DNA from 3 places in the Streptomyces sp. NPDC021562 genome. Region 3 is predicted to be linked to each of the others. Evidence: riboswitches for the same ligand, from Rfam matches in the RefSeq annotation. Region 3 holds a riboswitch; each other region holds the start of a gene.
The links. Region 3 has a riboswitch for S-adenosylmethionine ahead of AB0G52_RS30955 (ABC transporter substrate-binding protein). Riboswitches for the same ligand answer to the same signal wherever they lie in the genome.

Region 1 (10,142 bases), on a different contig from region 3:
CGCGGCGAGGGTCCAGCCGGCAGCCCTGTGAAACGCCCTCCAGGGCAGCCGACCCAGGGGCGCGGGGCGGTAGTCGACATGCGGCTGCCGTCGCGTGCGCGCGAACGGCCCCCACCGGCCCGCACCCGCGCACTCACCGCGCCCCACCCCCTCCTAGGCGCTCAGCAACCTCTTCTTCCGCAGCAAGGACGCCAGCGCCCCCGCGAACTCCACCGGCTCCACCGGCAGCGTCACAGCGGCGTCCGCCCGGCTCCAGGTGGCCAGCCACGCGTCCTGCGGCCGCCCGATCAGCAGCAGCACCGGCGGGCAGTCGAAGACCTCGTCCTTGATCTGACGGCACACCCCCATGCCCCCCATGGGCACGGCCTCCCCGTCCAGGACACAGACGTCGATGCCGCCCCTGTCCAGCTCGGCGACGACCGCCTGGGGCGTCGCGCACTCCAGGAACTCGACGAACGGCACGTCGGGGGCAGGACGCCGGCCGGCGGCCAGCCGTACCTGCTCGCGGGTGTTGGAGTCGTCGCTGTAGACCAGCACCGTGGCGGTCGGCTGCATTGTTCCTCCGAGACGTCAGCGTCGTACGGACAGGACCGATGCGCCGGATGCTACCCCCCTGAACTCCCCGCCAACACCAGTTGGAACACCGCTTCGATGGGCCATCCGGGCAGTACACACGGGGCGGACACTCCGAACGGCACCCCCCGGAGTGAGCGCGAGATAAGCGACCGACATAATGTCGGTCGTGGCGACAGCAACGACAGTAGATACCGGGCACGCGCACCCGTCGGTCAACCGGCCGAACCTCACCAGCGTCGGAACCATCATTTGGCTGAGTTCCGAGCTGATGTTCTTCGCGGCCCTCTTCGCGATGTACTTCACCCTGCGATCGGTGACCGGCGAGGCTCACTGGAAGGAGATGGCGAGTCATCTCGACATCCCCTTCTCGGCGACCAACACCACGATCCTGGTGCTCTCCTCCCTCACCTGCCAGCTCGGCGTGTTCGCCGCCGAGCGGGGGGACGTGAAGAAGCTCCGGGGCTGGTTCATCCTCACCTTCATCATGGGTGCGATCTTCATCGGCGGTCAGATCTACGAGTACACGAACCTGGTGAAGGAGGACGGCATCTCGCTCTCCTCCGACCCGTACGGTTCGGTGTTCTACCTGACCACCGGCTTCCACGGCATGCACGTGACGGGCGGCCTCATCGCCTTCCTGTTCGTCCTGGGGCGCACCTACGCGGCGAAGAGGTTCACGCACGAGCAGGCGACCGCGGCCATCGTCGTGTCCTACTACTGGCACTTCGTCGATGTCGTCTGGATCGGCCTCTTCGCCACGATCTACCTGATCAAGTAGCCGGGGCCGGCTCCACGCGCCGTAGAAGCGCACATTCCAGAAGCATCGACGCAGAAGATCCTGACACCGGGGTAATCCGTGAAAAAGCTCTCCGCACGACGACGCCATCCGCTGGCGGCGGTCGTCGTCCTACTCCTCGCGCTGGTGGGCACTGGGGGGGCCTACGCCTTTCTCGCGCCCGCGGGCAAGGCTCAGGCCGACGAGACCTCCCAGTCCCTGACGATCGAGGAGGGCCAGAAGCTCTACTCGGTCGGCTGTGCCAGTTGCCACGGCACCAAGGGTCAGGGATCGTCCGACGGCCCCAGCCTGGTGGGCGTGGGCGCCGCGGCCGTCGACTTCCAGGTCGGCACCGGCCGCATGCCGGCCGCCACCTCGCAGGGCCCGCAGGTCGTCAAGAAGAAGAACATCTACACCCAGGCGCAGATCGACCAGCTCGCGGCGTACGTCGCCTCGCTGGGCGCCGGCCCCGAGGTCCCCACCTCGGAGCAGTACGGCTCGGACGGTGCCGACATCGCCAAGGGTGGTGAGCTCTTCCGCACCAACTGCGCGCAGTGCCACAACTTCGTGGGCGCGGGTGGCGCGCTGACGAAGGGCAAGTTCGCCCCGAACCTCGAGGGCGTAGCCCCGAAGCACATCTACGAGGCCATGCAGACGGGCCCGCAGAACATGCCGTCCTTCCCCGACACCACGCTGACGGAGAAGAACAAGAAGGACATCATCGCGTACATCGACGCGGTCAACAGCCCTGACACGGAGAACCCCGGCGGTCTCAACCTGGGCGGCCTCGGGCCGGTCAGCGAGGGTCTGTTCGCGTGGATCTTCGGTCTCGGTGCCCTGATCGCGGTCGCCGTCTGGGTCGCCGCTCGGACCGCAAAGGCCAAGAAGTCATGAGTAGCCAAGACATTCCAGAAGAGAACCTGCCCGCTGAGCAGGACCACGCGCACGGCGCCGTGAGCGTGGCGGACGAGAAGGATCCGTTCGCGGACCCGGGTCTGCCGCCCCACGAGCACCGGATCCAGGACATCGACGAGCGGGCCGCCAAGCGGTCCGAGCGCGTCGTGGCCATGCTGTTCACGATCTCGATGCTGGCCACCGTCGGCTTCATCGCCTCGTACGTGACGATCCCGCACGACAAGTCGATCTTCGTCTTCCCGCTCGGTCACATCAGCGCGCTGAACTTCGCGCTGGGCATGACCCTCGGTACGGCGCTGTTCTGCATCGGCGCGGGCGCGGTCCACTGGGCCCGCACCCTGATGTCCGACGTGGAGGTCGCCGACGAGCGGCACCCGATCGAGGCCTCTCCCGAGGTCCGTGCCAAGGTCCACGAGGACTTCCGGCAGGGCGCCAAGGAGTCGGCGCTCGGCCGGCGCAAGCTGATCCGCAACACCATGTTCGGCGCGCTGACCCTGGTCCCGCTCTCCGGTGTCGTGCTGCTGCGCGACCTCGGCCCGCTGCCCGGCACCTCGCTGCGGCACACGGCGTGGTCGAAGGGCAAGCTGCTCGTCAACATGAACACCAACGAGCCGCTGCGCCCCTCCGACGTCGCCGTCGGCTCGCTGACCTTCGCCAAGCCCGAAGGCGTCGAGGAGGACCAGGAGGACTTCCAGAACGTCATGGCGAAGGCGGCCCTGATGATCGTCCGGCTGCAGCCGGACAACATCAAGGACAAGCGCGAGCTCGAGTGGTCGCACGAGGGAATCGTCGCCTACTCGAAGATCTGCACCCACGTCGGTTGCCCGATCTCGCTGTACGAGCAGCAGACCCACCACGTGCTCTGCCCGTGCCACCAGTCCACCTTCGACCTCTCCGACGGTGCCCGAGTGATCTTCGGCCCGGCCGGTCACGCCCTGCCGCAGCTGCGCATCGGCGTGAGCGAGGAGGGCTACCTCCAGGCGCTCGGCGACTTCGAGGAGCCCGTCGGTCCTGCATTCTGGGAGCGCGGATGAGCACTTCAGAAAACTCCGAGTCCCGCGCCCGCGGGAAGGCACCGGCCGGCGAGCGCGTCGCCGACTGGGCCGACGGACGGCTCGGGATCTACTCCCTCGCCAAGTCCAACATGCGCAAGATCTTCCCCGACCACTGGTCGTTCATGTTGGGCGAAGTGTGCATGTACAGCTTCATCATCATCATCCTGACGGGTGTGTACCTGACGCTGTTCTTCCACCCGTCGATGAACGAGGTGGAGTACCACGGCAGCTACGTCCCGCTCCAGGGCCAGCTGATGTCCGAGGCGTTCAACTCGACCCTGCACATCTCCTTCGACGTGCGCGGTGGTCTGCTCATCCGGCAGATCCACCACTGGGCCGCGCTGATCTTCCTCGCCGGCATGTTCGTGCACATGATGCGCGTGTTCTTCACCGGCGCGTTCCGCAAGCCGCGTGAGATCAACTGGCTGTTCGGCTTCCTGCTGTTCGTCCTCGGCATGTTCACCGGCTTCACCGGTTACTCGCTCCCGGACGACCTGCTCTCCGGCACCGGTGTCCGCTTCACCGAGGGCGCGATCCTGTCGATGCCGATCGTCGGCTCGTACATCTCGTTCTTCCTCTTCGGCGGCGAGTTCCCCGGCCACGACTTCGTCGCCCGGTTCTACTCGATCCACATCCTGCTGCTGCCGGGCATCATGCTCGGCCTGATGGTGGGCCACCTGATCCTGGTCTTCTACCACAAGCACACGCAGTTCGCGGGTCCCGGAAAGAGCGAGAAGAACGTCGTCGGCATGCCGCTGCTGCCGGTCTACATGGCGAAGGCCGGAGGCTTCTTCTTCCTGGTCTTCGGTGTCATCGCGGCCATCGCGGCGACCACCCAGATCAACCCGATCTGGGCCATGGGCCCGTACCGCCCGGACCAGGTGTCCACCGGCGCCCAGCCCGACTGGTACATGGGCTTCGCCGAGGGTCTGATCCGCTACATGCCCGGCTGGGAGATCAACCTCTGGGGCCACACCCTGGTCCTGGGCGTCTTCATCCCGCTGGTCCTGTTCGGCCTGGTCCTCGCGGCGATCGCGGTCTACCCGTTCCTGGAGTCCTGGATCACCGGGGACAAGAGCGAGCACCACATCCTGGACCGCCCGCGCAACGCCCCGACCCGCACCGGTTTCGGTGTCGCCTGGGTCACCGTGTACATGGTCGGTCTGATCGGTGGTGGCAACGACCTGATCGCCACCCACTTCCACCTGTCGATCAACGACGTCACCTGGTTCGTCCGGATCTTCTTCTTCGCCGGACCGGTGATCGCGTTCATCGTCACCAAGCGGATCTGCCTCGGCCTCCAGCGCCGGGACCGCGACAAGGTGCTGCACGGTCGCGAGACCGGCATCATCAAGCGGCTCCCGCACGGTGAGTTCATCGAGGTCCACGAGCCGCTCTCGCAGGAGCAGCTGCACACCCTCACCGCCCACCACCAGTACGAGCCGGCCCAGGTCGGCCCGGCGGTGGACGAGAACGGTGTCGAGCGCAAGATCAAGGGGTCCGAGAAGCTCCGCGCCAAGCTGAGCAACGCCTACTACGGCGAGGACAACCAGATCCCGAAGCCGAGCGTGGAGGAGTACAAGGAGATCACGAGCGGCCACGGCCACCACTGATCGACGGCGTCGCCACGCCTCGGTCGAAGGGCCCCCGTCCGGTGTACGGACGGGGGCCCTTCGCCGTGCCCGGGGCTGGATAGGGTGGGTCCGGAAACCGTTTTTACGCCGGTACGACACTCAGGAGCGGCCCCATGAGCGCTGTGACCCCCGCTGGAGGCGACACCGCGGCGGGCCGTTCCTGGCCCGCGGTGCTGAACGCGCTGCTGTACGGCCAGGACCAGAGCGCCGACGCGACGGCCTGGGCGATGGACCAGATCATGCGCGGCCAGGCCACCGACGCCCAGATCGCGGGCTTCGTGGTCGCCCTGCGGGCCAAGGGCGAGACGGTCGACGAGATCAACGGGCTCGTCCGCACGATGTACGAGCACGCCAACGTCATCGAGGTGCCGGGCCGCACCGTCGACATCGTCGGGACCGGCGGCGACGGCGCGAAGACGGTGAACATCTCCACGATGTCCGCCCTGGTGGTGGCCGGCACCGGTGCGAAGGTGGTCAAGCACGGCAACCGGGCGGCCTCGTCCGCCTCCGGGGCCTCGGACGTGCTGGAGAAGCTCGGTGTCAACCTCGACCTGACCCCGCAGCGGGTCGCCGAGGTGGCCGAGGAGGCCGGCATCACCTTCTGCTTCGCCGTCAAGTTCCACCCGGCGCTGCGGTACGCGGGCGCCGCGCGCGGCCAGCTGGGCATCCGCACGGTCTTCAACATCCTCGGCCCGCTGACCAACCCGGCGCGGGTCCGGGCCCAGGCGGTCGGCGTCGCGGACCCCCGCATGGCCCCCGTGGTCGCGGGCGTCTTCGCGGAGCGCGGCAACTCCTCCCTGGTGTTCCGCGGCGACGACGGCCTCGACGAACTGACGACGACCGCCACGTCCCGGGTCTGGACCGTCCGCGACGGCAAGGTCACGGAGGAGACCTTCGACCCCCGTGACGTCGGGATCGACCTGGTCCCCGTGGAGGCGCTGCGGGGCGGCGACCCGTCGTACAACGCGGAGGTCGCCCGCAGGCTCCTGGACGGGGAGACGGGCCCGGTACGGGACGCGGTGCTGCTCAACTCGGCGGCGGCGCTGGTGGCGCTGGACCCGGGCCCAGGAACGCTGCCCGAGCAGCTCTCGGCGGGCATGACCCGCGCCGCGGAGTCGATCGACTCGGGCGCGGCCAAGCGAGCCCTGGAACGCTGGGCAGCAGCGACCCACAAGTAGCACACCAGAGGGCTGCGGTGGAGCCCGGCACCGGTGCCGGAGCCGTGCGCAGCCCTCGGTTTGTTTCGTCATCCGGACAGGAGTTGCGCGTCCGCGATCAGTTCACCTACGTTTCTTCCCAGGTCATGAGTGACAGTCATGAGGCCCCGGCCGACTGTCCGGCAACCCTCCGTCCGTGGCGGGGTGCCCCGGGTGAGGACCAGGTCGTGGGCAGCGAGGTCCACGGCAAGCGCGGACCCCTCGTACACCAGGGGTCCTGGTCGTCGAGGAGCCTTCCGTGAGCAAGCGAATGCGATAGGGCCGCAGAGCCCCGCCTCCGCACCCCCCTCTTTCCTTCCCGCCGTTGCTTCGAGCGCGTCCGCTCGCATGGCGGAGTCCAGCCGCGCCCACGGGAGTTCACCCATGTCTGTCTCCACCGCCGCCTTTGCCCGTACCGTTTGTGCCCCGCTGCCCGTTCTGGGCCGGGACGTCACCGTCCCGCTCGTCACCGGCGGGGAGGTCGGCTACGCCGCTCTCGACTACGCGGCCAGTGCCCCCGCCCTCCAGCGGGTCTGGGACGACGTGGCGGCGTACGCGCCGTACTACGGCAGCGTCCACCGCGGCGCCGGATACCTCTCCCAGCTGTCCACGGAGCTCTTCGAGAACGCCCGGAAGACCGTCGCCGAGTTCCTCGACTGCCGCCCCGACGACGAGCTGATCTTCACCCGCTCGACCACGGACTCCCTGAACCTCCTGGCCCGCGCCCTCCCCGCCGACTGCCAGGTCTTCGTCTTCGAGACCGAGCACCACGCCTCGCTGCTGCCCTGGCAGGACGCCCGGGTCAGCTACCTCGACGCCCCCCGCACCCCGCGGCAGGCCGTGGCGACCCTGGAGCGGGCCCTCGCCGACCGCGACCCGCACGGCCCGGCCCTGGTCTGCGTCACCGGCGCCTCCAACGTCACCGGCGAACTGTGGCCGGTGCGCGAGCTGGCCGCCGCCGCCCACGCGCACGGCGCCCGGATCGTCCTGGACGCCGCGCAGCTCGCCCCGCACCACCCGGTCTCCGTCCGCGACCTCGACGTCGACTGGGTCGCCTTCTCCGGGCACAAGCTGTACGCCCCCTTCGGCTCCGGCGTCCTGGCCGGCCGCGCCGACTGGCTGCGGGCCGCCGAGCCGTACCTCGCGGGCGGCGGCGCCAGCCGCAAGGTCACCCGGCGCGAGGACGGGTCGGTGGCCGTGGAGTGGCACGAGAACGCCGCGCGGCACGAGGCCGGGTCGCCCAACGTGATCGGCGCCTACTCCATCGCCTCCGCCTGCAAGGCGCTGACCGAGGTGGGCTGGGACGCCCTGGTCGCCCGCGAGCAGCACCTGATCGCCGGGGTCCGCGCGGGCCTCGCCGAGATCCCCGAGGTCAGGGTGCTCTCCCTGTTCGGCGACGACGCCCCGCGGGTCGGCGTGATCAGCTTCGTGGTGGAGGGCTGGAACAGCTCCCACTTCGCCGCCGCCCTCTCCGCCGAGTACGGCATCGGCGTCCGCGACGGCCTCTTCTGCGCCCACCCCCTGGTCAGGACCCTGCTGGGCGCCGACCCCCAGGCCCAGGGCGAGTGCGGGGCGCCGGAGGCGGCACCGGGGGAGAAGGCGCTGAACGCGATCCGGGTGAGCTTCGGCGCGGGCACCCCGGACGAGCACGTGGAGCGCTTCGTGAACGCCGTGCGCGAGCTGGTCGCCGACGGCGCGAAGTGGTCGTACCGCACGGAAGAGGGCCGCTGCGTCCCGGCGGTGTGATCAGCGCCCCGCAAGGGGCGCGGGGAACTGCGCGACCAGCCACGACGCACCCGCTGGGGACCACACTGCGGGCCGGTGGGGGCTGGCCGCGCAGTTCCCCGCGCCCCTCTGGGGCGCTCAGCTGTCCAGGCCGATCGCGAACGCCGCCTCCAGGTCGTGCTGGGAGTACGTGCGGAACGCGACGTGCGTGTCCGTGGCCTCCACGCCCTGGATCCTGCTGATCCGGCCCGGGATGACCTCGGCCAGGTCCTCGTGCTGCTGCACCCGGACCATGGCGATCAGGTCGTACGTACCGGTGACGGAGAAGACCTCGCTGACGCTCTCCAGCGCGGCGATCTGTTCCGCGATCTCGGGGATCCGGTCCACGCTGGTCTTGATGAGGACGATCGCGGTGATCACGGCTGGTTCTCTCCCTCGGGAGCCGGAGCTGGGGCGGCTCTCACTCTAGTCGTACGGCCATATCTCACCCAGGCGTAGCCGAAGCCGAGGCCGAAGCCGATCAGGTGGGCGAGGTAGGCCACGCCGGGGCCGGAGGGGGCCCGGTCCAGGGCCAGCCACTGCAGGGCCGCCCAGAACGGCAGCACCACCCAGGCCGGGAACCGCAGCGGCAGGAAGAAGAGGAAGGGCAGGAGACTGGTCACACGGGCGCTGGGGAACAGGTAGAGGAATGCCCCGAGGACCGCCGAGATCGCCCCGGACGCCCCCACCAGTGACTGCTGGGACGTGGCGTTGGCCGCCGCGTAGCCGAGCAGCGCGAGGTAGCCGCAGCCGAGGTAGAAGAGGGTGAACTCCACCCGGCCCATCCGTTCCTCGGTCATCGCCCCGAAGACGAAGAGGAAGAGCATGTTGCCGAGCAGGTGCACCCAGCTGCCGTGGATGAACAGCGCCGTGGCCGGGGTGAGCAGCTCGCCGGCCGGCCCGTCGAACAGATCGGCCGGAACCACCCCCCACCCCCGGAAATACGCCCGCTGCGCCGCCGCCAGGGCCGCCCCGGTGCCGTAAGAGGGGGTGAGGCCGGAGGCGGGCCCGAGGACGAAGACCAGGCAGCACACGGCGATCAGGGCGTACGTCATGGGCGCGGACGTCCCCCGCAGGCCCCGCAGGGTCCGGGCGGCCGTCGTGTTCCAGTTGCCGATCATGGACATAGAGCATGGCGTAACGGGACGCAACCACGCAGATCGCCTCGCCGCCGTGGACGGGGCGGCGTCGGGTGCCCACCAGGCCGTAGGGTACGAGCCACACGCGTCAGGACGGCGCGTCACGGACACTAGAAGGAAGCGAACAAGCCACGATGACGGTTCCCCTGCCGACCGCCTCCACGCGGTGGCGCTGCACCCTCTGCGGCAACCTCACGCGCTTCGACGTGACCCGCTCGTCGAAGGTCGTCGAGTACGTGCACCTGGACCTGGCCGGTGAGCCCAGTGTCGAGGAGCGCGAGGTGGTCAGTGAGACCATCGAGTCGGTGCGCTGCCGCTGGTGCAACGCGGTGGACCAGGTGGAACTCGTGGACAGGCCGGGCGCCGGCTCCTGAGACCGGGAGCGGCACCGCACAGGTGATGGGGTGTGACGGATGGTGGAGACCACGGGCGGGGGGCCGGGCGACGGCACCGCCGAGGTGCTTGACCGTCCGTTGCCCGACGGCGTGCGACGGCGGGTCGTGCAGATCGTCTCGGACGGGTTCGGCGGGCTGACCGTCGGCGAACTGCCCGCGCAGCTGCGGCAGTACGCCCGGTTCGCCCCCAATCGCCGGGCCAAGTTCGCCGGCAACGCGATGGCGGCCGCGCTGGAGACGGACCCCCTCTTCCGGCAGCGGATCGGGGAGAAGCTGAGAGAGGCCCAGCCGGAACTGGCCGGCGCCCTGGACTCCGGCTCGCCGCCCCCGGCCGCGGACCCGCTCGACGTGGCGGCCGCGGCCTATGTACTGCGCCCCACCGACTGGGTGAAGCTCGTGACGGCGGCCGGCGAGGAGGCCCAGCGGGCGGACGCCGAGCGGGCCGGCGAGGAGAGCCGGGCCGAGCTGGAGCGGCTGCGCGAGGAACTGGACCGGGCCCGGGAGCTGACGCGCAGCGAGACGGAGCGGCTGCGCGCCGAGCTGGACGCGGCGAAGAAGGAAGCCGAATCGCTTCACCGCAAGCTGCGCGCGGCCGTCAGCGACGTCAGGCGCGGTGAGGCCGCGCTGCGCAAGATGCAGGGCGAGCTGGACACGGTGCGGGCCGAGGGGCAGAGCCAGGTGTCCGCCGCCGAG
Region 2 (10,142 bases), on a different contig from region 3:
CACCCGCTAGGGGCTGCCGGGGCACGCCTTCGGCGGCCCGTCGGGCATCGCCATCCGCGTCCTCCGGCCGGGAGGCGCCCCCACCGCGTCGCCCGCCGGATCGCCCGCCGGGCAGCGGCCGCTCGACCACGGCGCCTTGCCTCGCCGTCGGACGCACTGGACGCGCCCGCCGAACTCATCGCCGCGCTGGTCCCGTCCCCCACCCGCCAGGGGCAGCCGGGGCCCGCCTGCAGGATCACCGTCGGTCACCGACGTCCCGCAGTTTCCGGCCGGGAAGGCGCTCACCGAACTCGCCGCGACGTTGCGTTCCTCACCCGCCAGGGGCCGTTCGACCCCGGGTGCGGCGAAGGGCGGTACCCCCTGTCGACCAGGGGGTACCGCCCTTCGTGCTGTGCGGGAGCTGCCGAGCCGTCAGGCTCAGAAGTCCATGTCACCGCCCGGCATGCCGCCCGGGGCGGCCGCGGCGGCCTTCTCCGGCTTGTCGGCGATGACGGCCTCGGTGGTGAGGAACAGCGCGGCGATGGAGGCGGCGTTCTGCAGGGCGGAACGCGTCACCTTCGCCGGGTCGATGATGCCCTCGGCGACCAGGTCGACGTACTCACCGGTCGCGGCGTTCAGGCCGTGACCCGGGGTGAGGTTGCGGACCTTCTCCACCACGACGCCACCCTCGAGGCCGGCGTTGACGGCGATCTGCTTGAGCGGGGCCTCCAGGGCGAGCTTCACGGCCTGCGCGCCGGTCGCCTCGTCACCTTCCAGCTCCAGCTTCTCGAAGACCTGGGAGGCCTGCAGCAGGGCCACGCCACCACCGGCGACGATGCCCTCCTCGACGGCCGCCTTCGCGTTGCGCACGGCGTCCTCGATGCGGTGCTTGCGCTCCTTGAGCTCGACCTCGGTCGCGGCACCGGCCTTGATGACGGCGACGCCACCGGCGAGCTTGGCCAGGCGCTCCTGGAGCTTCTCGCGGTCGTAGTCCGAGTCGGACTGCTCGATCTCGGCGCGGATCTGGTTGACCCGGCCCTGCACCTGCTCGGTGGAGCCGGCACCGTCGACGATGGTGGTCTCGTCCTTGGTGATGACGACCTTGCGGGCGCGGCCCAGCAGGTCGAGGGTCGTGTTCTCGAGCTTGAGACCGACTTCCTCGGAGATGACCTCGCCGCCGGTGAGGATGGCGATGTCGTTCAGCATCGCCTTGCGGCGGTCGCCGAAGCCCGGGGCCTTGACGGCGACGGACTTGAAGGTGCCGCGGATCTTGTTGACGACCAGGGTCGACAGGGCCTCGCCCTCGACGTCCTCGGCGATGATCAGCAGCGGCTTGCCCGACTGCATGACCTTCTCCAGGAGCGGGAGCAGGTCCTTGACGGAGCCGATCTTGGAGTTGGCGATCAGGATGTACGGGTCGTCGAGGGACGCCTCCATACGCTCCATGTCGGTGGCGAAGTACGCCGAGATGTAGCCCTTGTCGAAGCGCATACCCTCGGTGAGCTCCAGCTCCAGACCGAAGGTCTGGGACTCCTCGACGGTGATGACGCCTTCCTTGCCGACCTTGTCCATCGCCTCGGCGATGAGCTCGCCGATCTGGGTGTCGGCGGCGGAGATGGAGGCCGTGGAGGCGATCTGCTCCTTGGTCTCGACATCCTTGGCCTGCTCGAGGAGGGCACCGGAGACGGCCTCGACGGCCTTCTCGATACCGCGCTTGAGGGCCATCGGGTTGGCGCCGGCGGCTACGTTGCGCAGGCCTTCCTTGACCAGGGCCTGGGCGAGCACGGTCGCGGTGGTCGTACCGTCGCCGGCGACGTCGTCCGTCTTCTTGGCGACTTCCTTGACCAGCTCGGCGCCGATCTTCTCGTACGGGTCCTCGAGCTCGATCTCCTTGGCGATGGAGACACCATCGTTGGTGATCGTGGGGGCGCCCCACTTCTTCTCGAGGACGACGTTGCGGCCCTTGGGGCCGAGCGTCACCTTGACGGCGTCCGCGAGCTGGTTCATGCCGCGCTCGAGGCCGCGCCGCGCCTCCTCGTCGAACGCGATGATCTTGGCCATGTGAAGTGGTCCCTCCAGGACTGGGGGTGAGTCTTCGAGGACCGCGCCCGCGCCCGCGACGGACGGCTCGCCGACCCGTGGGTTCCTTGCCCCACCCGGTCCGCGGGCCTCACCGACCCGGTCCTTCTTTGTCACTCTCACCTTCAGAGTGCTAACGCAATGATTAGCACTCGGCCTAGGCGAGTGCAAGCGCCTCCCGGGTATCGGGCGGCGCGCTCAGCCGCCCGCGAACACCGGGCGGCACCCTCCGGAGACCCGGACCGGCGCCCTCCGGGGACACGGCGAAGGGCCCGCCCCCCTGACGGGAGCGGGCCCTTCCTCGTGTGTGCCGTTTCAGGCGGTGACGCGAACCATGTCGGCCTGCGGGCCCTTCTGGCCCTGCGAGATCTCGAACTCCACCCGCTGGCCCTCTTCCAGGGTGCGGTAGCCGTCCATCTGAATCGCGCTGTAGTGGACGAACACGTCCGCACCACCGTCGACCGCGATGAAGCCGTACCCCTTCTCCGCGTTGAACCATTTGACGGTGCCCTGAGCCATGCCTAACTCCCCTATTACTGGCCCTTGCACAGATCCACACTTCGCGGATCCGGGTCAGACCTCACCCCCCATTGGTTGGGGGCGTGCGCCGGAACGCGTCGACCGCGGCTGAATGTATCTGTCCAACTGCCGTCTGCAACAGGTCAATCGGACGAGAATTCTGGGCGGGAAGGGTCCGGAATGTAGCGAGAATTCGGTCGAATTCAGGGCAAGTCGGGCCCCATAAAAGCCACGAAAGCCGCATATGACCCGCACACTTTGGCTACTTCTTGGCAGGCCCGAGGTATCCAATAACAGGGCCCGCGCCCCGGTGATCGGGACCGTGTTCCCCAACTGTACCGCGCTCAACCACACAGAATTGCCCCCTCCGCTTCTCTCGCGGAGGGGGCAATCCCATTCACAACCGGCGACGTTTGTTACCGAAGGTAATGTTCGGTCATTCGGCCATCACGTCAGGCGGGTCGGCGGCTCAGCCACCGGCGACGGCCGGGATGATGGAGACGCCGGCGCCGTCCGGCGTGACCGTCTCCAGGCCCTGCTCGAATCGCACGTCGTCGTCATTGACGTAGACATTGACGAACCGGCGCAGCTTGCCCTGGTCGTCGAGAACACGGGCGGCGATCCCGGTGTGGTTCTTCTCCAGGTCGGCGATGACCTCGCCGAGGTTGGCGCCTTCCGCGGCGACCTCGGCCCGGCCGCCGGTGTAGGTGCGCAGGATGGTGGGGATGCGAACGGTGACGCTCACTGTCTAGACCTCCGGTCCGGGCAACGCCCTGGTTCTGTGCGGTCGGCTCAGGCGAGCCCGGCCTCGTGGAAAGACTCGAGATTCGGGCGGATGGTCGCGGTGAGTCCCGTACCCGCGACCGCGTCCAGTGTCTTCAGTCCGTCACCCGTGTTGAGGACGACGATCGACTTCGCCGGATCGATGAGCCCGTTCTCGATGAGCTTCCTGGTGACCCCGACCGTCACCCCGCCCGCGGTCTCCGCGAAGATGCCCTCGGTCCGCGCGAGCAGCTTGATGGCGTCGACGACCTGCTCGTCGTCGACGTCCTCCACCGCGCCGCCGGTGCGCCGGGCGATGTCGAGGACGTACGGGCCGTCGGCCGGGTTGCCGATGGCGAGGGACTTGGCGATGGTGTTCGGCTTCTGCGGCCGGACCACGTCGTGACCCGCCTTGTACGCGGTCGACACCGGCGAGCAGCCCTCCGCCTGCGCACCGAAGATCTTGTACGGCTTGTCCTCGACGAGCCCGAGCTTGATCAGCTCCTGCAGCCCCTTGTCGATCTTCGTGAGCTGGGAGCCGGAGGCGATCGGGACGACCAGCTGGTCCGGGAGCCGCCAGCCGAGCTGCTCGCAGATCTCGTACGCGAGCGTCTTGGAGCCCTCGGCGTAGTACGGCCGCAGGTTGACGTTGACGAAGCCCCAGCCCTCGCCGGCCGGGTCGCCGATCAGCTCGGAGCAGAACCGGTTCACGTCGTCGTAGTTGCCCTCGATGCCTACGAGCTCGCCGCCGTAGATCGCGGCCATGACGACCTTGCCCTGCTCCAGGTCGTGCGGGATGAACACGCAGGAGCGGAAGCCGGCCCGGGCCGCGGCGGCGCCGACGGCGCCGGCCAGGTTGCCGGTGGAGGAGCAGGAGAGCGTGGTGTAGCCGAAGGCGCGGGCGGCCTCGACGGCCTGGGCGACGACGCGGTCCTTGAAGGAGTGCGTGGGGTTGCCCGAGTCGTCCTTCACGTACAGCCCGCCGGTGACGCCGAGCTCCTTGGCCAGGTTGTCGGCCTGCACGAGCTTGGTCCAGCCCGGGTTGATGTTCGGCTTGGTCGCCACGTCCGCGGGGACGGGCAGCAGCGGCGCGTAGCGCCAGATGTTGGCGGGGCCCGCCTCGATCCGCTTGCGGAGCTCCTCGGTGTCGTAGCCCGAGAAGTCATACGCGATCTCCAGCGGGCCGAAACACTCCTCGCAGGCGAACACCGGGCCGAGCGGCACGCGGTGGCCGCACTCGCGGCAGGACAGCGCGGCGGCGGGGCCGAGGTCCACGGTCTTCGGGGAAGCGGTTGCAACAGTCTGCGCAGCCATGTGAGGCGAGGCCCTTTCTCCTCATCTTCCTCACGACGCATCTCGCCGTGAGACGGATTTGGCACCTTCCCTAGTCGGGAGCCTCGCTGTGCAACACGAGACCGACTGGAGGGTTGCCGGGGCTTCATCGGGCCGTTTCCCTCTGCCCCTCTGGATGAGCTGTATTCGGTTGTCAACGCACGGTGACGCCAGGACATGCGATGGTCACGCGCGTTGTTCAAGACTGTAACCGAAGGCCAGGACAGTTGAGATAGTCGTCCGTACCGCGAGATGGATCACACCCCGCAGTGTGACCGTGACAGTGAGGAGCCGCTGACTGTGCTGGAAGAAGCCGAACGCTGGCTGGCCACCCGCTCCTGGTCCGTGACCGACCGTCCGCTGCACCGGATACTCGCCGCCAAGCAGCGCACCGGTCAGTCCGTCTCCGTCGTGCTGCCCGCGCTCAACGAGGAGGAGACGGTCGGTGACATCGTCGCGGTCATCCGCCACGACCTGATGCGGCAGGTGCCGCTCGTCGACGAGATCGTCGTCGTCGACTCGGGCTCCACCGACCGCACCGCGGCGGTGGCAGCGGCGGCGGGCGCCCGGGTCGTCCACCGTGACACGATCCTCCCCCGCATCCCCGCCGTCCCCGGCAAGGGCGAGGTCCTGTGGCGCTCCCTGCTCGTCACCGGCGGGGACGTCGTCTGCTTCGTCGACGCCGACCTGAGGGACTTCTCCTCCGACTTCGTCACCGGCATCGTCGGCCCGCTGCTGACCGACCCGGACGTGCACCTGGTCAAGGCGATGTACGACCGCCCGCTCGCCGGCGCGGCGGGCCAGGGCGGCCGGGTCACCGAGCTGATGGCCCGCCCCCTGCTGAACATGCACTGGCCGCAGCTGGCCGGGTTCGTGCAGCCGCTCGGCGGCGAGTACGCGGCCCGCCGCACCCTGCTGGAGCAGCTCCCCTTCCCGGTCGGCTACGGCGTGGAGCTGGGCATGCTGGTGGACGCCCTGCACCTGGTCGGCCTGGACGCGCTCGCCCAGGTGGACGTCGGGGTGCGCAAGCACCGCCACCAGGACGGCCAGGCCCTCGGCCGGATGTCCGCCGCGATCTACCGCACGGCCCAGCTGCGGCTGGCCCGCGGCCATCTGATCCGCCCGTCCCTGACCCAGTTCGAACGCGGCGAGGACGGCTTCGAACCCCGCACCTACTCCGTGGACACGGAGGAACGCCCGCCGATGGTGGAGATCGCGGAGTACGCCGACCGCCGGGTGGCCTGACCTGGTACACGTTCGCCCGTCGGGCGTGGCCGTACGTTTGAGCGTTTACAAGCCGGGCTAGGTTGAGGCGTATGGCTTCCCCCATGGCTTCCACCGGCAGTGCAGAGGTGCTGGTCGCGTCGAACCGCGGCCCGGTTTCGTACGAGTTCCGTCCGGACGACGGGGACGGCGCGCTCCGTGCCAAACGGGGCGGCGGCGGGCTCGTCTCGGGGCTCTCGGCGATCGGGCCGGACGCGAACGCGGTGTGGGTGTGCGCCGCGCTGAGCGACGGTGACCGCGAGGCGGTCCGGCGGGCCGGGGGCGGCCTGCTGCCGGAGGCGGACACCGGGGGCCAGCGGGTCCGGATGCTCGACATCGACCCGGGCGTGTTCTCGGACGCCTACAACGGCATCGCGAACTCGGTGCTGTGGTTCGTCCACCACATGCTCTACCAGACCCCGCTGGAGCCGGTCTTCGACGCGGAGTTCCGGCGCCAGTGGGAGTCGTACCGGGCCTACAACCGCGCGTTCGCCGAGGCGCTGGCCGAGGAGGCCGGCGACGGCGCGGTGGTGGTGATCCAGGACTACCACCTGGCGCTCGCGCCCCGGATGCTGCGGCAGCTGCGGCCCGACCTGCGGATCGGCCACTTCTCGCACACGCCGTGGGCGCCGCCGGACTACTTCCGGCTGCTCCCCGACGACATCGCGGCGGAGCTGCTGACCGGGATCCTCGGCGCCGACCACGCGGCGTTCCTGACCCGCCGCTGGGCGGACGCGTTCGTGGCCTGCTGCCACACGGTGCTGGGCCCGGGGATCCCCTCCTCGTCGGACACCCGGATCGGGGTGCACGGCCTGGGCGCCGACGCCGACTTCCTGCGCAAGCGGGCGCACGAGCGGGACGTGGACGAGCGGATGGCGGCCCTCCGGGAGGAGATCGGGGAGGGCCGCAAGACCATCGTCCGGGTCGACCGGACCGAGTTGTCGAAGAACATCGTGCGCGGGCTGCTCGCCTACCGGCAGCTGCTCGACGACCGTCCCGAGTGGCGGGAGCGGGTGGTGCACGTCGCGTTCGCCTACCCCTCGCGGCAGGACCTCCCCGTCTACCGGGACTACACGGCCGAGGTGCAGCGGGTCGCGGACGAGATCAACTCGGCGTACGGGACGGCGGGCTGGACCCCGGTGGTGCTGCACGTCAAGGACGACTTCGCGCGCTCGCTGGCGGCGTACCGGCTGGCCGACGTGGCCCTGGTGAACCCCATCCGGGACGGCATGAACCTGGTCGCGAAGGAGATCCCGCTGGTGTCGGACGAGGGCTGCGCGCTGGTGCTCTCGCGGGAGGCGGGGGCGTACGAGGAGCTGGGCGAGGACGCGGTGGTGGTGAATCCCTACGACATCGGGGGGACCGCGGCCGCGTTGCAGGAGGCGTTGACGATGGGGGTGGCGGAGCGGGCGGAGCGGTGCAAGCGGCTGGCCGCCGCGGCGACCGCGTTGCCTCCTGCGGCCTGGTTCCTGGAGCAGTTGGGGGCGTTGGGCGGGGGTGGGTGAGCGTCGTGGGGAACTGCGGGTTCGGTGGGGGCTTGTCGCGCAGTTCCCCGCGCCCCTAAAGGGCGCTCATGGCAGCCAGGGTCTGCAGGAGCCGCACGACCCCCTCCGGGCCGTTCACCACCAGGTCCGCTCGGTCGGCGAGGTCGGTCACCTCCTCGTTGCCGCTGCACACCAGGAGGCCCGGGACGTTCTCCTTGCGGAGTTCCTCCACCGCGGCGAAGGCCGGGATGTCGCCCAGGTCGTCGCCCGCGTAGAGGACCGCGCCCGCGCCGATCTCCCTCGCGAACTCGCGGAGCGCCACCCCCTTGTCCATGCCCGGGGGGCGCAGTTCCAGGACCAGGCGGCCCGGTTCGACGATCAGGGCGTGCCGGGTGGCCAGGTCGGTGAGGGGGGCGCGGAGGGCTTCGAAGGTGGCCTGGGGGTCGTCGGCCCGGCGGGTGTGGACGGCCACCGCGAACCCCTTGTCCTCGATCCAGGTGCCGCGCGCGGCGCCGACGCGGTCGAGGAGGGCGGGGAGTTCGGCGCGGACGGCCGCGATGCCGGGGTGCGGGGGCGGGGCGGTGAGTTCGCCGGTGGCCGCGTCCCAGCGTTCGGCGCCGTAGTGGCCGAGGACGACCAGGTGCTCCAGGCCGGGGATCTCGGCGAGGCCGCCGTTGCGGACGGCGACCTCGGCCGGGCGGCCGGTGATGACGGCGACGGCGGCCACCTTCGGCGCGAGGGCCGACAGGGCCGCCGCGGCGTCCGGGTGGGCCCGCGCCTGCTCGGGGTCGGCGACGATCGGCGCCAGCGTCCCGTCGAAGTCGAGTCCGACGAGGGCGGTGCGGGGCCGCGCGAGCAGCGCCTCCAGTCCTTCGCGACCGGCGGCGGTGCGGGGCGTCGGGAGGGGTTCCGTGACGTGGGGGTCCGTGCTGTGGTTGCCCATACGGCTGACAGTATCCGAGCGCCCTCGTTTCAAGCGTCCCGAAGATCCCCCAGGACCGTCAGCGCTCCCCGCGCCGCGTCTCGCGCACTCTGCGCAGCCGGTTCACCGTCACCGGGTCGTGGGCCAGGGCCCGCTCGTCGTCGAGCAGGGCGTTGAGGAGCTGGTAGTAGCGCACCGGCGCCAGATCCAGCTCCTCCCGTATCGCCCGTTCCTTCGCGCCGGGGCTCGGGAAGCCCCGGCGTTCCAGGGCGAGGATCGTCAGCTCGCGTGCGCCCAGTTCTTGCCGGTCCATGCCGAGAACCGTACGCGCTCAGCCGGTCGCGGCCGCCGTACGGCTGTCCGCGAGGGACGCCTCGGCCTGGATCTGCGTGAGCACGCTGGTCGGGTTGCCGGACGGGCCGACCGCCGTACCGATCTGCTTCTTGATGTCGGCGCTGACGGCCGCCCAGGACGTCTTGCCCGCCGGGTACAGCTCGGAGGTCGGCAGCTGCTCCAGGAAGGGGCGCAGCTGCTTGTCCTGGGCCTGGCCGGAGTCGGTCATCGTCTGGGACGCGGACGTGGTGACGGGCAGCAGGCCGTACTCGCGGGAGAAGTCGAGGACGTTCTTCTCGCTGTAGACGTAGTCCAGGAAGTCGCCGACCTGCTTGGCGTGGCCGTTCTGCTTGAACGCCGCCATCCAGTCGGTGACGCCCATGGAGGCGGTGCGGGTGGCCTGGCCGGCGCGGGCCGGCATGGCGACCGTGCCGAACTTCACGCCCTTCTTCTCGGCCTGCTTGATCAGGGTGGGGTGGCCGTTGAGCATGCCGACCTGGCCGTCGGCGAACGCGGCGAACGCGGTCGCGCGATTCAGCCTGCCGGGAGCGGTCGGGCCGGTCAGCCCCTTGCCGACCAGCTCGTCCTTGAGCCAGGTGAGGGTGTCGATGTTCTGCGAGGAGTCGATCGTGTACGTGCCGGTGTCGTCGGTGTAGCCGCTGCCCCCGCTGAGCAGCCACTGCATGGTCTCCGCCTGCGCCTCCTCGGGGCCGAGCGGCAGCGCGTACGGGTACTTCACGCCGTGTGCCTTGAGCGCCTCGGCGTCGGACGCCAGTTCCGTCCAGGTGGTGGGCGGGGTGAGGCCGGCTTGGGAGAAGAGGGTCTTGTTGTAGAAGAGGACGCGCGTGGACGCGGCGAAGGGGATGCCGTACTGCGCGTGGTTCCACTGGCCCGCCTCGGCGAGCTGGGACGGGAAGTCGGCCTGCACCGGGATGGAGAGCAGGTCACCGGCCTCGTACAGCTTGCCGGCCGCCGCGTAGTCGGCGTACGCGCCGATCTGCGCCAGGTCGGGGGCCTTGTCGGCGGCGACCATCTCCTTGACCTTGCGGTCGACGTCGTTCCACGAGTAGACGGTGACGTCGATCTTCACGCCGGAGTGCGTGGCCTCGTACGCCGCGGCCAGCTTGTCCCAGTACTTCTGGGAGCTGTTGGCGGCGGAGTCCCCGTAGTCCGCGGCGACGAGTCTGAGGGTCACGTCCGAGGATCCGGTCGTCCCACAGCCACCGAGGACCGCCGTCATGCCCAGAGCGGACACCACCGCGGTCATTCCTGCCTTACGCCGCCGCACCTGTACTACCTCGATCTAACTGTCTCGCCGTTCAACATGTGGACCCATAAGGTCTACACCACGTGAGTGGACTAGACCTCTTGCGGGTCGGCGGGCCACACTGTCCTCGTGAGACATGTCATCGCCCTGGACGTGGGCGGCACCGGAATGAAGGCCGCGCTGGTCGGCCCGGACGGCGAGC
Region 3 (10,142 bases):
CCGCCGCGTCCGCCAGCCCGGCCCGGTCCAGCACCGCGACCGCCTCGGCCGCCGCCGACCGCCGGGTCGCCCGGCCGTGGATCCGCAGCACCTCGGCGACCTGCTCACCGACCCGCTTGACCGGGTTGAGCGAGACCGTCGGATCCTGCGGGACCAGCCCGATCCGGGCGCCGCGCACGGTCCGCAGCTCCGCCTCCGACAGGGTGGCGAGATCATGCCGGCCGAAGCCGATCGTGCCCGCGTCGATGGTGCCGTTCGCGGCCAGCAGCCGGATGACGGCGTGTGCCGTGGTGCTCTTGCCGGAACCCGACTCGCCGACCACGGCGGTCACCTGACCGGGCCAGACGTCCAGGTCGACACCTCGCACCGCCGGCACCGTGCCGCCCCGGGTGCGGTAGGACACGGACAGGCCGCGGATGCTGAGCAGTGGTGTGGTCACGTCCTCGCCGTTCTCGTGTGCGCCGCTCATCGCTGCCGGTCCCATGCGCCGTCCAGCGCCCGCGCGATCCGGTTGGTGGCCAGCACGGTCGCGGCGACGGCCAGACCGGGCAGCGCGGTCAGCCACCAGGCGTTGGCCAGGTAGTTGCGGCCGTCGGAGATCAACGTGCCCCACTCCGGGGCCGGCGGCGGCGCGCCGTAGCCGAGGAAGCTGAGCGCCGACACGGCCAGGATCGAGGAGCCGAAGTCCAGGGTGGCCAGCACGATCACCGGACCGGCCGCGTTGGGCAGCACGTGCCGGCCGAGGACCGAGTACCAGCGGGACCCGCAGGAGCGGGACGCCTCCACGAACACCGCCTGCCGCACCCTCAGCACCTCGGCACGGGCCACCCGGGCGAACGAGGCGACACTCGCGATGCCGACCGCGACCGCGACCTTCACCGTCCCGTAGCCGAGCGCGGTGACGAGGGCCAGGGACAGGAACAGCGCCGGGATGGACAGGAGCACGTCGACGAACCGCATCAGCACGTCGTCCACCCACCGGCCCACGAACCCGGCGGCCGTGCCCAGCAGTCCGCCGACCACGAACGCCACCAGGACCGCGATCAGCGTCGCCTTCAGGGAGAGCTGGGCGCCGTACACCACCCGGGAGAACACGTCACGGCCGAGTTCGTCGGTACCGAACCAGTGACTGCCGCCCGGACCGCGGAAGTTGTCGGCCGGCACCCCCCGCAACGGGTCCTGGGAGGTGAACAGCTCCGGCCAGAAGGCCGCCGGCACCACCAGCACCAGGACCGCGACGGACAGCAGCAGTCCGGGGCGGCGCACCAGGAACCGCAGCACCCGCCGCGGCCCGCCGGGGCGGCCCGGTGCCCGCGGGGGACCGGCCTCGACGGGCCGGGTGAGGCCGAGGGCGGCGTCCGCCGCGTCGTCGACAACGCTCTGACTCATGCGAAGCCCGCCCTCCTGTCCGGGGCCACCACGATCCGGGGATCCAGCAGCGGGTAGACGAGGTCGACGACCAGGTTCGTCGCCACGAAGATCAGCGCGCCGAACACCACCACCCCCTGCACCAGCGGAATGTCCTGGGCGGTCACGGCCGCCGCGGTCACCCGGCCGAGGCCGTCCCGCGAGAACACCGTCTCCACGACCACCGAGCCGGCGACCAGCTGCCCGACCAGCAGCCCGACGACCGTGAGCGCGGGCAGTGACGCGTTGCGCAGCGCATGCCGCAGATGCACCCGCGGGCGCCCGGCGCCCTTGGCCCGTGCGGTCTCCACATAGGCCTGGTCCAGCGCCGTGAGCAGACTCTTGGCCAGCACCTGGGCGACCAGCGCCCCGGTCGGCACGGCCAGCGTCAGCGCCGGCAGCACCAGGCCCCGCAGCCCGTCGTTGCCGAACGCGGGGAACCAGTGCAGCCGGAACGAGAACGCCTCGACCAGCAGCAGCCCCACCCAGAAGGTGGGTACCGACACCCCCAGCGGAGGCAGCGACAGCAACAGCTGCCGCAACCACCGCTGCGAGGCGTACGTCGCCACCACCGCGAGTCCGCCGCCGAACACCACCGCGAGCAGCAGCGCGGCCCCCGTGAGCTGGAGCGTCCCCGGGAGCGCGGCGCCGATGACGGAGGTGACCGGGCGGCCGCTGGAGACGGCGTCGCCGAAATCCCCGCGCACCGCCCGCCCGAGGTACTCGGCGTACTGCACGAGGACCGGCTTGTCGAAGCCGTACTCGTGCCGCAGCGCCGCGAGCTGGGCCGGGTCGACCTGTCCCGAGTCCATCCCGGCGCCGGCCATCGCGGAGACCGGGTCACCGGGCAGGAAGTCCAGCACCAGGAACGACACCGTGTAGGCCGCCCACAGCACCCCGACCGCCTGCGCGAGCCGTTTGATCACATAGCGGCGCACGGGCTAGCCGATCCAGGTGTCGTGCAGCTGGATCCGGCTGCCCGAGTCGAAGTCCAGGTCGTGCACCTTCGTGGACACGCCCAGTTGGGTCTGCAACTCCACCACCGGCACGTCGTACGCGTTCTGGACGATCAGCCGCTGCGCCTCGGCGACCAGCTTCGCGCGCTTGGCGGCATCGGTCGTCGCGGCCTGCTGGGACAGCACGGTGTCCAGCGAACTGGCGGTCAGATGGTAGAAGTTGGCCAGCTGTGTGGAGAACGAGGTGCGCAGGATGTCCGGGTCCGACCGGGTCACGTTGCCCCACACGACGTCGAAGTCACCGGCCTGCAGGGTCGTCGCGAACTGGGTGACCGGGAGCTGCTTCAGCACCACGTCGATCCCTACGGCCTTCAGCTGCTGCTGGACCAGTTCCAGCGCGGGCTGGTTGGTGGCCGCGTTGGGGAACCAGGTGATGGTCAGGCTCAGCCTCCTGCCGCCCTTGGTACGGAAGCCGTCACCTCCCGTCTTCCAACCGGCCTGGTCCAGCAGGGACTTCGCCTTGGCCGGGTCCGTGGTCAGGTCCGCGGACAGGTCGGTGTAGTCAGGGGTGGTGTGCGCCAGGACGCTGCCGGCCGGCCGGGTGCCGGTCGGGAAGACGGTGTCGGCGATCTGCTTGCGGTCGACCGCGACCTGGAGTGCCTGCCGCACCCTGGCGTCCTTCAGCAGGGGACTGGCGTTGTTGAGACCCAGACCGAACACCACCCCGGGGTTGGCCCGGCGGGCGAGCGTGACCCGGCCGCCCTTGAGCGCGGCCTCGTTGGCCCTGCCGACGCTGCTGATCGCGTCGACCTGACCGGACTGGAGGCTGCCGGCGCGTACGCCCGCCTCCGGTACCACCTTGAAGACCAGTTTGTCCAGGTAGGCCTCGCCCTTCTTGGCCCACAGACCGGATCCCCAGGCGTACCCGGTCCGCCTGGCCAGGGTGATCGACTGGTTCTGCACGTAGCCCTTCAGCACGAACGGCCCCGATCCCACCACCCCGTCGCTGCACTTCTGCTGCGGGGTGCGGTGCACGCTCGCCGACGACTCGATGCCCAGTGAGTGAGTCGAAGTCGCCTGCAGGAACTGTGCGTTGGGCTGCGCGAAGGTCACCTGCACGGTGAGCGGGTCGACCACGGTGGTGCTCTTGACACCGCTGAGGTAACCCTGGGCCAGGGTGCCCAGGGCGCCGAGCTTCGGCACCGCGTCGAAGTTGTCCTTGACCACCTGCGCCGTCAGCTTCGACCCGTCGCTGAAGGTGACGCCCGGGCGCAGACGGAACGTGAACCGGGTGGCGTCGGAGTTGATGTCCCAGCTCCGGGCCAGCCAGGGCACGATCTTGCCGGTCCTCGGGTCCTGGTCGGTCAGCGAGTCCACGATCTGACGGACCGAGTAGATGGTGTCGTTGCTGCCGACCTGCTGCGGATCCACGCAGCCGGAGTCGGATCCCACCGCGAAGGTCAGGGTGCCGCCGGACTTCGGCCGGCTGCTCGCGCCGCCGGAACCGCCGTCGCCCGCACCACAGGCGGTCAGCAGCACGCTGGTGGTCAGCAGGGCGGCCAGCGGCGCCCAACGGGATGATCTGAATACCGGAAGTGCGGTCACGGAGGGTTTTCTCCTACTCGTGTCACCGGGCACCGGGTGCCTGGCGTCGGGAGCGCGGCACGTCGTGCGGGGACGGACGTGCGCCCCGGCCGGTCGGCGCCGGCCGGGGGAAAGCGCTGATCAGACGGTGGTCGGGAGGACGCCACCGGGCGCGGTGGCGGGAGAACGGGCAGCGGACTGCCACGCGGGAGCCGGGAGCCGGGAGGCCGGTGCCTGGCGGCGGTCCGGGTGCCGACCTGTGGATGCCGCGCGAGGGGCCCGGCCGTCGCGGTGGCCGGTCGGGGGGCTGGTCAGCGACGGCTTGTCAGCGGACCGGGGGCCTGCTCGTCAGCGACAGCGTGTCGTGCGACAGAGGCAGCTGGTCGAGCGCTTGAGGTCGATGTGGCGTCGGCGGGAGAGCCGGGAGAACGGCATGGCACCGGCGCAGGAGGCGACCGCCGCATGATCGCTGTGCATACCGGTCCCTCCCCGTCTCCGGCCCCGCCACCGGGGCCACGCGCTTGCGGTGATCGTCGGTGACCCCGCCGGGCTTTCACCTGGAGCACCCCACCGCGCGGGAGGGTTGCCGGTCAGCGAGCCAGGGCTTGACGCTGACACTCAATGCCGATCGAGATGCTACGGAGCGGACTTGTCGAACGTCAATGCCACACAGGGACGTTCGGTGCCGTGAGGGTGCCGGCCGCGCTGCGGGCCGAGCTCGATGACGGCCTCGCGCGGCGACCAGCCGTGCGACGCCGCCTTCGCCCGCCCTTCGCGGCGCCAGGCGCGCGGCAAGACGGGGAGACCGCGGCGCGGGCCGGGCAGGGGTCAGCGGCGCGGAGAGGACAGACGGCCGAGCGGGTGCGGCAGAAGTCCACACTCGGCCGCCCCGGCGCATGTCAAGAACACCCGGTGTGGCCGCTCCCGCGCCCGTCCGTCGCGTCGGTTCGGGGCATGGCCGTGGGCGGTGGGGGTAAGCGCCTCCTAGCGGGACCAGCAACCGGTGCCGACGAGGCCGGACGACCGGGAGGGACGCATGAGGGGAACGACGACCGTGCCGGCCGCCGGGCAGAAGGCGGATGTTCCGGGGATCGCGGTGTTGACAGGTGCTCGTCGCGGCGTCTCCCAGCTGCACGTGTCGCGCCTGAGCGAAGGCCTGCTGCCCGCCTGACGTGCGGCACCGGCCTCGTGCGTTTCCCAGGTCGGCTCCCCCCTCCGAGACGTTGGCCACAGGCAGAGACGGTGATTCGGGGGTACCAGACAAGGGAGGCCCCGGGCCCGACTGTTGCCATTTGACAACTATGGGTGTGAGGCAACAAAGTAACCGAGTCGCATTGCGCGGGAAGGAACTTGCGATGTTCTGGTGGGCGGAGGTCGCTCCGTGTGCTGGCCGCCCGAGCCCCGACGTGTCGACGCGATCGGTGGCCTCGGAAGGCGTTCAGGCCGTCCGGCCCCCGGCACGCGGCTCGTCGCTGTGTATCTGCAGCGCCGCCGTGTCGCAGAACGCCTCCAGCCCCTCCAGTAGCGCGGTCCGCTTCGCGGCGGGCATCAGCTCCAGCACCGCCTGGAGTTCCTGCTCCCGGCGTGCACGCAGGTCGTCGAGGAAGACGCGGCCCCGGTCACTGAGATGGAGTCGTACCTCGCGCCGGTCCGCAGGGCTGACCACGCGCTCGACGAAGCCGGCGGCCACCAGTCGGTCGCAGAGCCGGCTGGTGGACGGGGGCGTGGAGGCGAGCGAGTCGGCGAGGGTGCGCAGATTGATCCCGTCCTGGTGCTCCAGCATCAGCAGCACGCGCATCTGGGAGGGCGAAGCCGGCGCGGTCGAGGCCCGGCCCCACAGGACTTCCAGCAACTCCACCGCCGTCAAGGTCACGCGTGCTACCTCGACTGGTTCGGGGCGGGGGCGGAAGACAGTCACCGTCACACTCTCGCAGGCACCTGGGACGTCTTTCAGCGTACTAGGTGCCGGTTGCTGCAACAGATGGTTCGGACGACCCGGCACGACGCGGCACGGAAAGCCCTGCCGCGTGTGCAAGGCTCGTGTGCGTCCGACGGAGGATGGGTGTATTTACAATCGTGAAGAGATTTGTGACCGCTGAACGCGCTCTGCGCACGGCGGCCCCACATGAGCTGCTCGACGTCGTGCGCAGAGTGCTCGCACAGGAGTACGCCGCGACGTCCGTGGAGCTGCTGCTGGCCGACTACGGCCTGACCGTGCTGCAGCCGGTGTCCTCGCTGCCGAGCACCGCGGAGCCGGTGCCGGTGCACAGCGGCCCCGTGGGCCGTGCCTTCGGGGCCCAGGAACCCCTCGTGGAGCCCGCTCCCGGGGGTGCCGTACGCGTCCATCTGCCGGTCACCGTGCGTGGCGACCGGTTGGGCGTGTTGTGCGTCACTCTGCCGGACGGGGAGGACGCGCCCGGCCTGCTGGGTGAGCTGGCCGACATCGCCGAGGTGCTCGGCCATGAGATCGTCGTCGCCGAGCGTGACACGGACGTGTACCTGCGCGCACGGCGCAAGGACCGGCTGACCCTGGCCGCCGAGATGCAGTGGCAGCTCCTGCCGGGCCGCTCCTGCGCGCGCCCCGAGTACGAACTCGGTGCGCAGCTGGAGCCCGCCTACGCGATCTTCGGTGACAACTTCGACTGGTCCGCCACCGCGGACCACCTCATGCTCTACGTCACCAACGGCATGGGCGAGGGCATAGAAGCGTCCCTGCTGACGAACCTCGCCATCAACGCGCTCCGCAACGCCAGGCGGGCCGGCCTCGCCATCGACGACCAGGCCGCGCTGGCCGACCAGGCGGTGTACGCCCACTACCAGGGGCGCTGCTACCTCTCGGTGCTGATGTTCGACTTCGAGCTGGCGACGGGCCGGGCGAAGGTGGTGGACGCGGGTTCCCCGCGGCTGCTGCGGCTGCGCGACGGAGTGGTCGAGCAGGTCACCTTCGAGGCGCAGCTTCCGCTGGGGATGTTCGAGGAGACCGACTACGTGGTCCAGGACTTCCAGGCGGAACCGGGCGACCGGCTGGTCTTCGTCAGCGACGGGGTGTACTCGGTGGCCTCGCCGCAGGGGGAGGCGTACGGCGACGCCGCCCTGGCCAGGGCGATCATGTCCACACGGCTGCTGCCGGCAGCGGAGGTGCCGCGCGCCATCCTGCGGGAGCTGACCGGGCACCGCGGGCAGTCCGTCCCGCAGGACGACGCCCTGGTGGTCTGCCTGGACTGGCACGGGCGCTGAGCCGCTGTGGCCGTACGGGGGAGGTGTTTGCCATGTGGAATATTTGTCCTGCGGCAATGAACGACATTGATTGCGCCGGTCCTGGCGCAACGACATGAGGTCGAGGGAGACGATGCAGGTGCCGGAACAGCCAGCGGCCGAGTCGGCGGCGCGGGAGCTGACGGCCTTCCTGGAAGGCCATCGCGAGCAGATCGCCCAGCGATGGGCGGACGCGCCCTTGTTCAGGACGGTGTTCACCGTCTCGCGCGACGAGGCGGTCGAGGCCTGCAAGGCCGTCGTGGACGCGCTGGCGGACGTGGCCTCGGCCGGCCTGCTGGACAGCATCGCGGCCCCGGGCTTCGACTCCGTGCGGGAGCAGCTCCGGCGGATGGCCGCCGCCCGTGCCCGCAGCGGGTTCAGCCCGGCCCAGATAGCGGAGGAGGCCGCCGGACTGCGGGTCACGACCGCCGAGATGCTCCGCGACGCACTGTGTGACCTGCCCGGCGACCAGGCGCAGGAGGTCCGGCTCGCGCTGACCGTCCTGATGGGCACGCTCAGCCTGGTCATCATGGAGACCACGGTCGACGCCGGTGAGGAGCTGATCGCCCGGCAGCGGCAGCAGCTGCTCGAAGTGGCCACCCCCGTGATCAACCTGTGGGAGGGTGTCGTCGCGGTGCCCCTGATCGGCACCCTGGACAGCGCCCGCAGCCAGGTGGTCATGGAGTCGCTGCTGAACGCGATCGTGGAGCAGCGGGCCCGGTTCGCGATCCTCGACATCACGGGCGTGCCCACCGTCGACTCGCTGGTGGCCCAGCACCTCATGAAGACGGTCGCCGCGGCCCGCCTGATGGGGGCCGAGTGCATCGTCTCCGGTATCCGTCCGGCCATCGCGCAGACCATCGTGCACCTCGGCATCGACCTGAGTTCGGTGCTCACCCGCAGTTCCCTGGCCGACGCCCTGGCCCACGCGCTCGGCCGGCAGGGCATCGAGGTCTCCCACACGGCCGGTGCGAGCCCCCGATGACCGGCACCCTTCCCGGACACTCGGCCCTGGTGCCCGTGCTGGCACTCGGCGACATCCTGCTGGTGTCCCTCCAGGGGGAGTTGCACGACAGCGTGGCCGAACAGCTCCAGCAGGACATCACCGAGCGCATCGCCGGCAGCGAGGCGAGCGGTGTGGTCATCGACGTCTCCGGGGTCGAGATCGTCGACTCGTTCCTCGGCCGGGTCATCGCCGAGATCGCCGCCAACGCCCGCCTGCTGGCCGCCCGTACCGTCGTGTGCGGGATGCGCCCCGCCGTCGCGATCACCCTGGTCGAACTGGGTCTGACACTGCCCGGCCTGGTGACCGCGCTCGACGTCGAGCGCGCCCTCGAACTGCTCCGGCAGGGCGCCTCCGCGGCCGCCCCGGGCACCCGTGCGGGGTGGGCGTGACACCGACCTCCGACTCCGCCACGGCGACGAGCCTGCCGATCGGCTCGGACGCCGACCTGGCATGGGTGCGTCACCAGGTGCGGCAGTTCGCGGCCGGCCTGGGGTTCGGGCTCGTACAGCAGACGAAGATCGTCACCGCGGCCAGTGAACTGGCCCGCAACACCCTGATCCACGGCGGGGGAGGGCAGGCGACGATCACCCCGCTGACCAACGGGTCCCGGCGTGGTCTGAAACTGTCCTTCATGGACGAGGGCCCCGGCATCCGCGACGTCGAGCTGGCGATGACCGACGGCTACACCACCGGCGGTGGTCTCGGGCTGGGCCTCAGCGGATCCCGGCGCCTGGTGGACGAGTTCACCATCGACACCAAGCCCGGTGAGGGCACCGTCGTCACCCTCGTCGCCTGGGCCACGGGTGTGCCCGCCGGCCGGCAGGGGTCCGGATGACGCGCGTCTGGGTCGTCCCCGTGCACGACTCCACCCGGGTACGGGACGCCCGGGTGGCGGCCGAGACCGCCAGTGCCCATGCCCGCCTGGACGCCCACCGCACCGCGGTGGCGGCCCTGGTGGCGACCGAGCTGGCGACCAACCTGCTCAAGCACGCCGGGGGCGGCCGTCTGGTGATCGACCTCGTCGACCGCCCGGGACCGGCCGGCCGCGGCCGGGCCGTGCAGCTCGTCACCCTCGACCACGGCCCCGGCATCCGGGACGTCGGCGCGGCCATGCGGGACGGCTACACCACCAGCGAGGCGTCCCTCGGCGCCGGCCTGGGCACCTGCCGGCGCATCTCCAGCGCGTTCGACCTGTACAGCACCCCGCGCGGCACCGTCGCCATGGCCCGGGTCGACCAGGGGGGCGGACCGGAGGAGAACCGGCCCGCCGTCCGGACCGGAGGGATCAACATCCCCCTTGCGGAGGCCGAACACTCCGGGGACGCCTGGAGCTGTGCCCGCTCGGGCTCCCGGGTCACCTTCATGCTCGCCGACGGTCTCGGCCACGGAGCCAAGGCCGCCCACGCCTCCGGCGCCGCCGTCGAGGAACTGCACCGGGTCGCGCACCTGCCGCCCGCCGAGATCCTGCGCCGCATGCACCCGGCCCTCCGGGACACCCGCGGGGCCGCGGTCGCCGTGGCCCAGGTGGACACCGCCGACGGGGAGTTCGCGTTCGCCGGAGTCGGCAACGTGGGTGCCCGGCTGCGCACCGCCGGTTCCTGGCAGCACCTCGTCTCCCATCCGGGCATCGTCGGCGCCCAGTTCCCGGCGACCGTCCCCGAGCGTCGGCTGCCCTGGACGCCGGGCAGCCTGCTCGTCCTGCACAGCGACGGGCTGCCCAGCCGGTGGGTGCCGCCCGACGACCCCGGCCTCCTCGCCCGCGAGCCGGCCGTGGTCGCCGCGACCGTCCTGCGGGACGCCAGCAGCGCGGCCAGCCCGGGCCGCGACGACACCTGTGTGGCCGTCCTGACCTCCGACCGACAGGCCGGGAGCCCGTGAACCAGCCGTACGTCCGGAAAATCACCTCGGCCGCCGATGCCCTGAGCGCCCGGGTC

Region 1: linked by a shared signal. The riboswitch ahead of AB0G52_RS12920 (aminotransferase class V-fold PLP-dependent enzyme) and the one ahead of AB0G52_RS30955 (ABC transporter substrate-binding protein) in region 3 are both predicted to bind S-adenosylmethionine.
Region 2: linked by a shared signal. The riboswitch ahead of thrC (threonine synthase) and the one ahead of AB0G52_RS30955 (ABC transporter substrate-binding protein) in region 3 are both predicted to bind S-adenosylmethionine.

What each region holds. Positions count from the first base shown of each region.
Region 1 covers NZ_JBFACN010000007.1:86,378-96,519, forward strand. The annotation lists gene AB0G52_RS12885 (Ig-like domain-containing protein) at 1-31, shown strand, start outside; gene AB0G52_RS12890 (hypothetical protein) at 154-555, opposite strand; gene AB0G52_RS12895 (heme-copper oxidase subunit III) at 734-1,354, shown strand; gene AB0G52_RS12900 (cytochrome c) at 1,433-2,245, shown strand; gene AB0G52_RS12905 (Rieske (2Fe-2S) protein) at 2,242-3,300, shown strand; gene AB0G52_RS12910 (cytochrome bc complex cytochrome b subunit) at 3,297-4,934, shown strand; gene trpD (anthranilate phosphoribosyltransferase) at 5,069-6,133, shown strand; SAM riboswitch class IV at 6,255-6,371, shown strand; gene AB0G52_RS12920 (aminotransferase class V-fold PLP-dependent enzyme) at 6,536-7,897, shown strand; gene AB0G52_RS12925 (Lrp/AsnC ligand binding domain-containing protein) at 8,015-8,296, opposite strand; gene AB0G52_RS12930 (rhomboid family intramembrane serine protease) at 8,293-9,036, opposite strand; gene AB0G52_RS12935 (hypothetical protein) at 9,189-9,428, shown strand; gene AB0G52_RS12940 (NYN domain-containing protein) at 9,468-10,142, shown strand, end outside.
Region 2 covers NZ_JBFACN010000005.1:367,537-377,678, forward strand. The annotation lists gene AB0G52_RS10635 (alpha/beta fold hydrolase) at 1-10, shown strand, start outside; gene groL (chaperonin GroEL) at 418-2,040, opposite strand; gene AB0G52_RS10645 (cold-shock protein) at 2,374-2,577, opposite strand; gene AB0G52_RS10650 (MoaD/ThiS family protein) at 3,047-3,322, opposite strand; gene thrC (threonine synthase) at 3,370-4,653, opposite strand; SAM riboswitch class I at 4,672-4,814, opposite strand; gene AB0G52_RS10660 (glucosyl-3-phosphoglycerate synthase) at 4,972-5,916, shown strand; gene AB0G52_RS10665 (trehalose-6-phosphate synthase) at 6,000-7,439, shown strand; gene otsB (trehalose-phosphatase) at 7,495-8,361, opposite strand; gene AB0G52_RS10675 (DUF3263 domain-containing protein) at 8,420-8,653, opposite strand; gene AB0G52_RS10680 (extracellular solute-binding protein) at 8,672-9,940, opposite strand; gene AB0G52_RS10685 (ROK family protein) at 10,070-10,142, shown strand, end outside.
Region 3 covers NZ_JBFACN010000024.1:10,142-20,283, forward strand. The annotation lists gene AB0G52_RS30940 (ABC transporter ATP-binding protein) at 1-469, opposite strand, end outside; gene AB0G52_RS30945 (ABC transporter permease) at 466-1,389, opposite strand; gene AB0G52_RS30950 (ABC transporter permease) at 1,386-2,345, opposite strand; gene AB0G52_RS30955 (ABC transporter substrate-binding protein) at 2,349-3,968, opposite strand; SAM riboswitch class IV at 4,460-4,573, opposite strand; gene AB0G52_RS30960 (hypothetical protein) at 4,984-5,118, shown strand; gene AB0G52_RS30965 (MarR family transcriptional regulator) at 5,386-5,820, opposite strand; gene AB0G52_RS30970 (PP2C family protein-serine/threonine phosphatase) at 6,006-7,184, shown strand; gene AB0G52_RS30975 (STAS domain-containing protein) at 7,297-8,187, shown strand; gene AB0G52_RS30980 (STAS domain-containing protein) at 8,184-8,597, shown strand; gene AB0G52_RS30985 (ATP-binding protein) at 8,594-9,043, shown strand; gene AB0G52_RS30990 (SpoIIE family protein phosphatase) at 9,040-10,086, shown strand; gene AB0G52_RS30995 (SpoIIE family protein phosphatase) at 10,083-10,142, shown strand, end outside.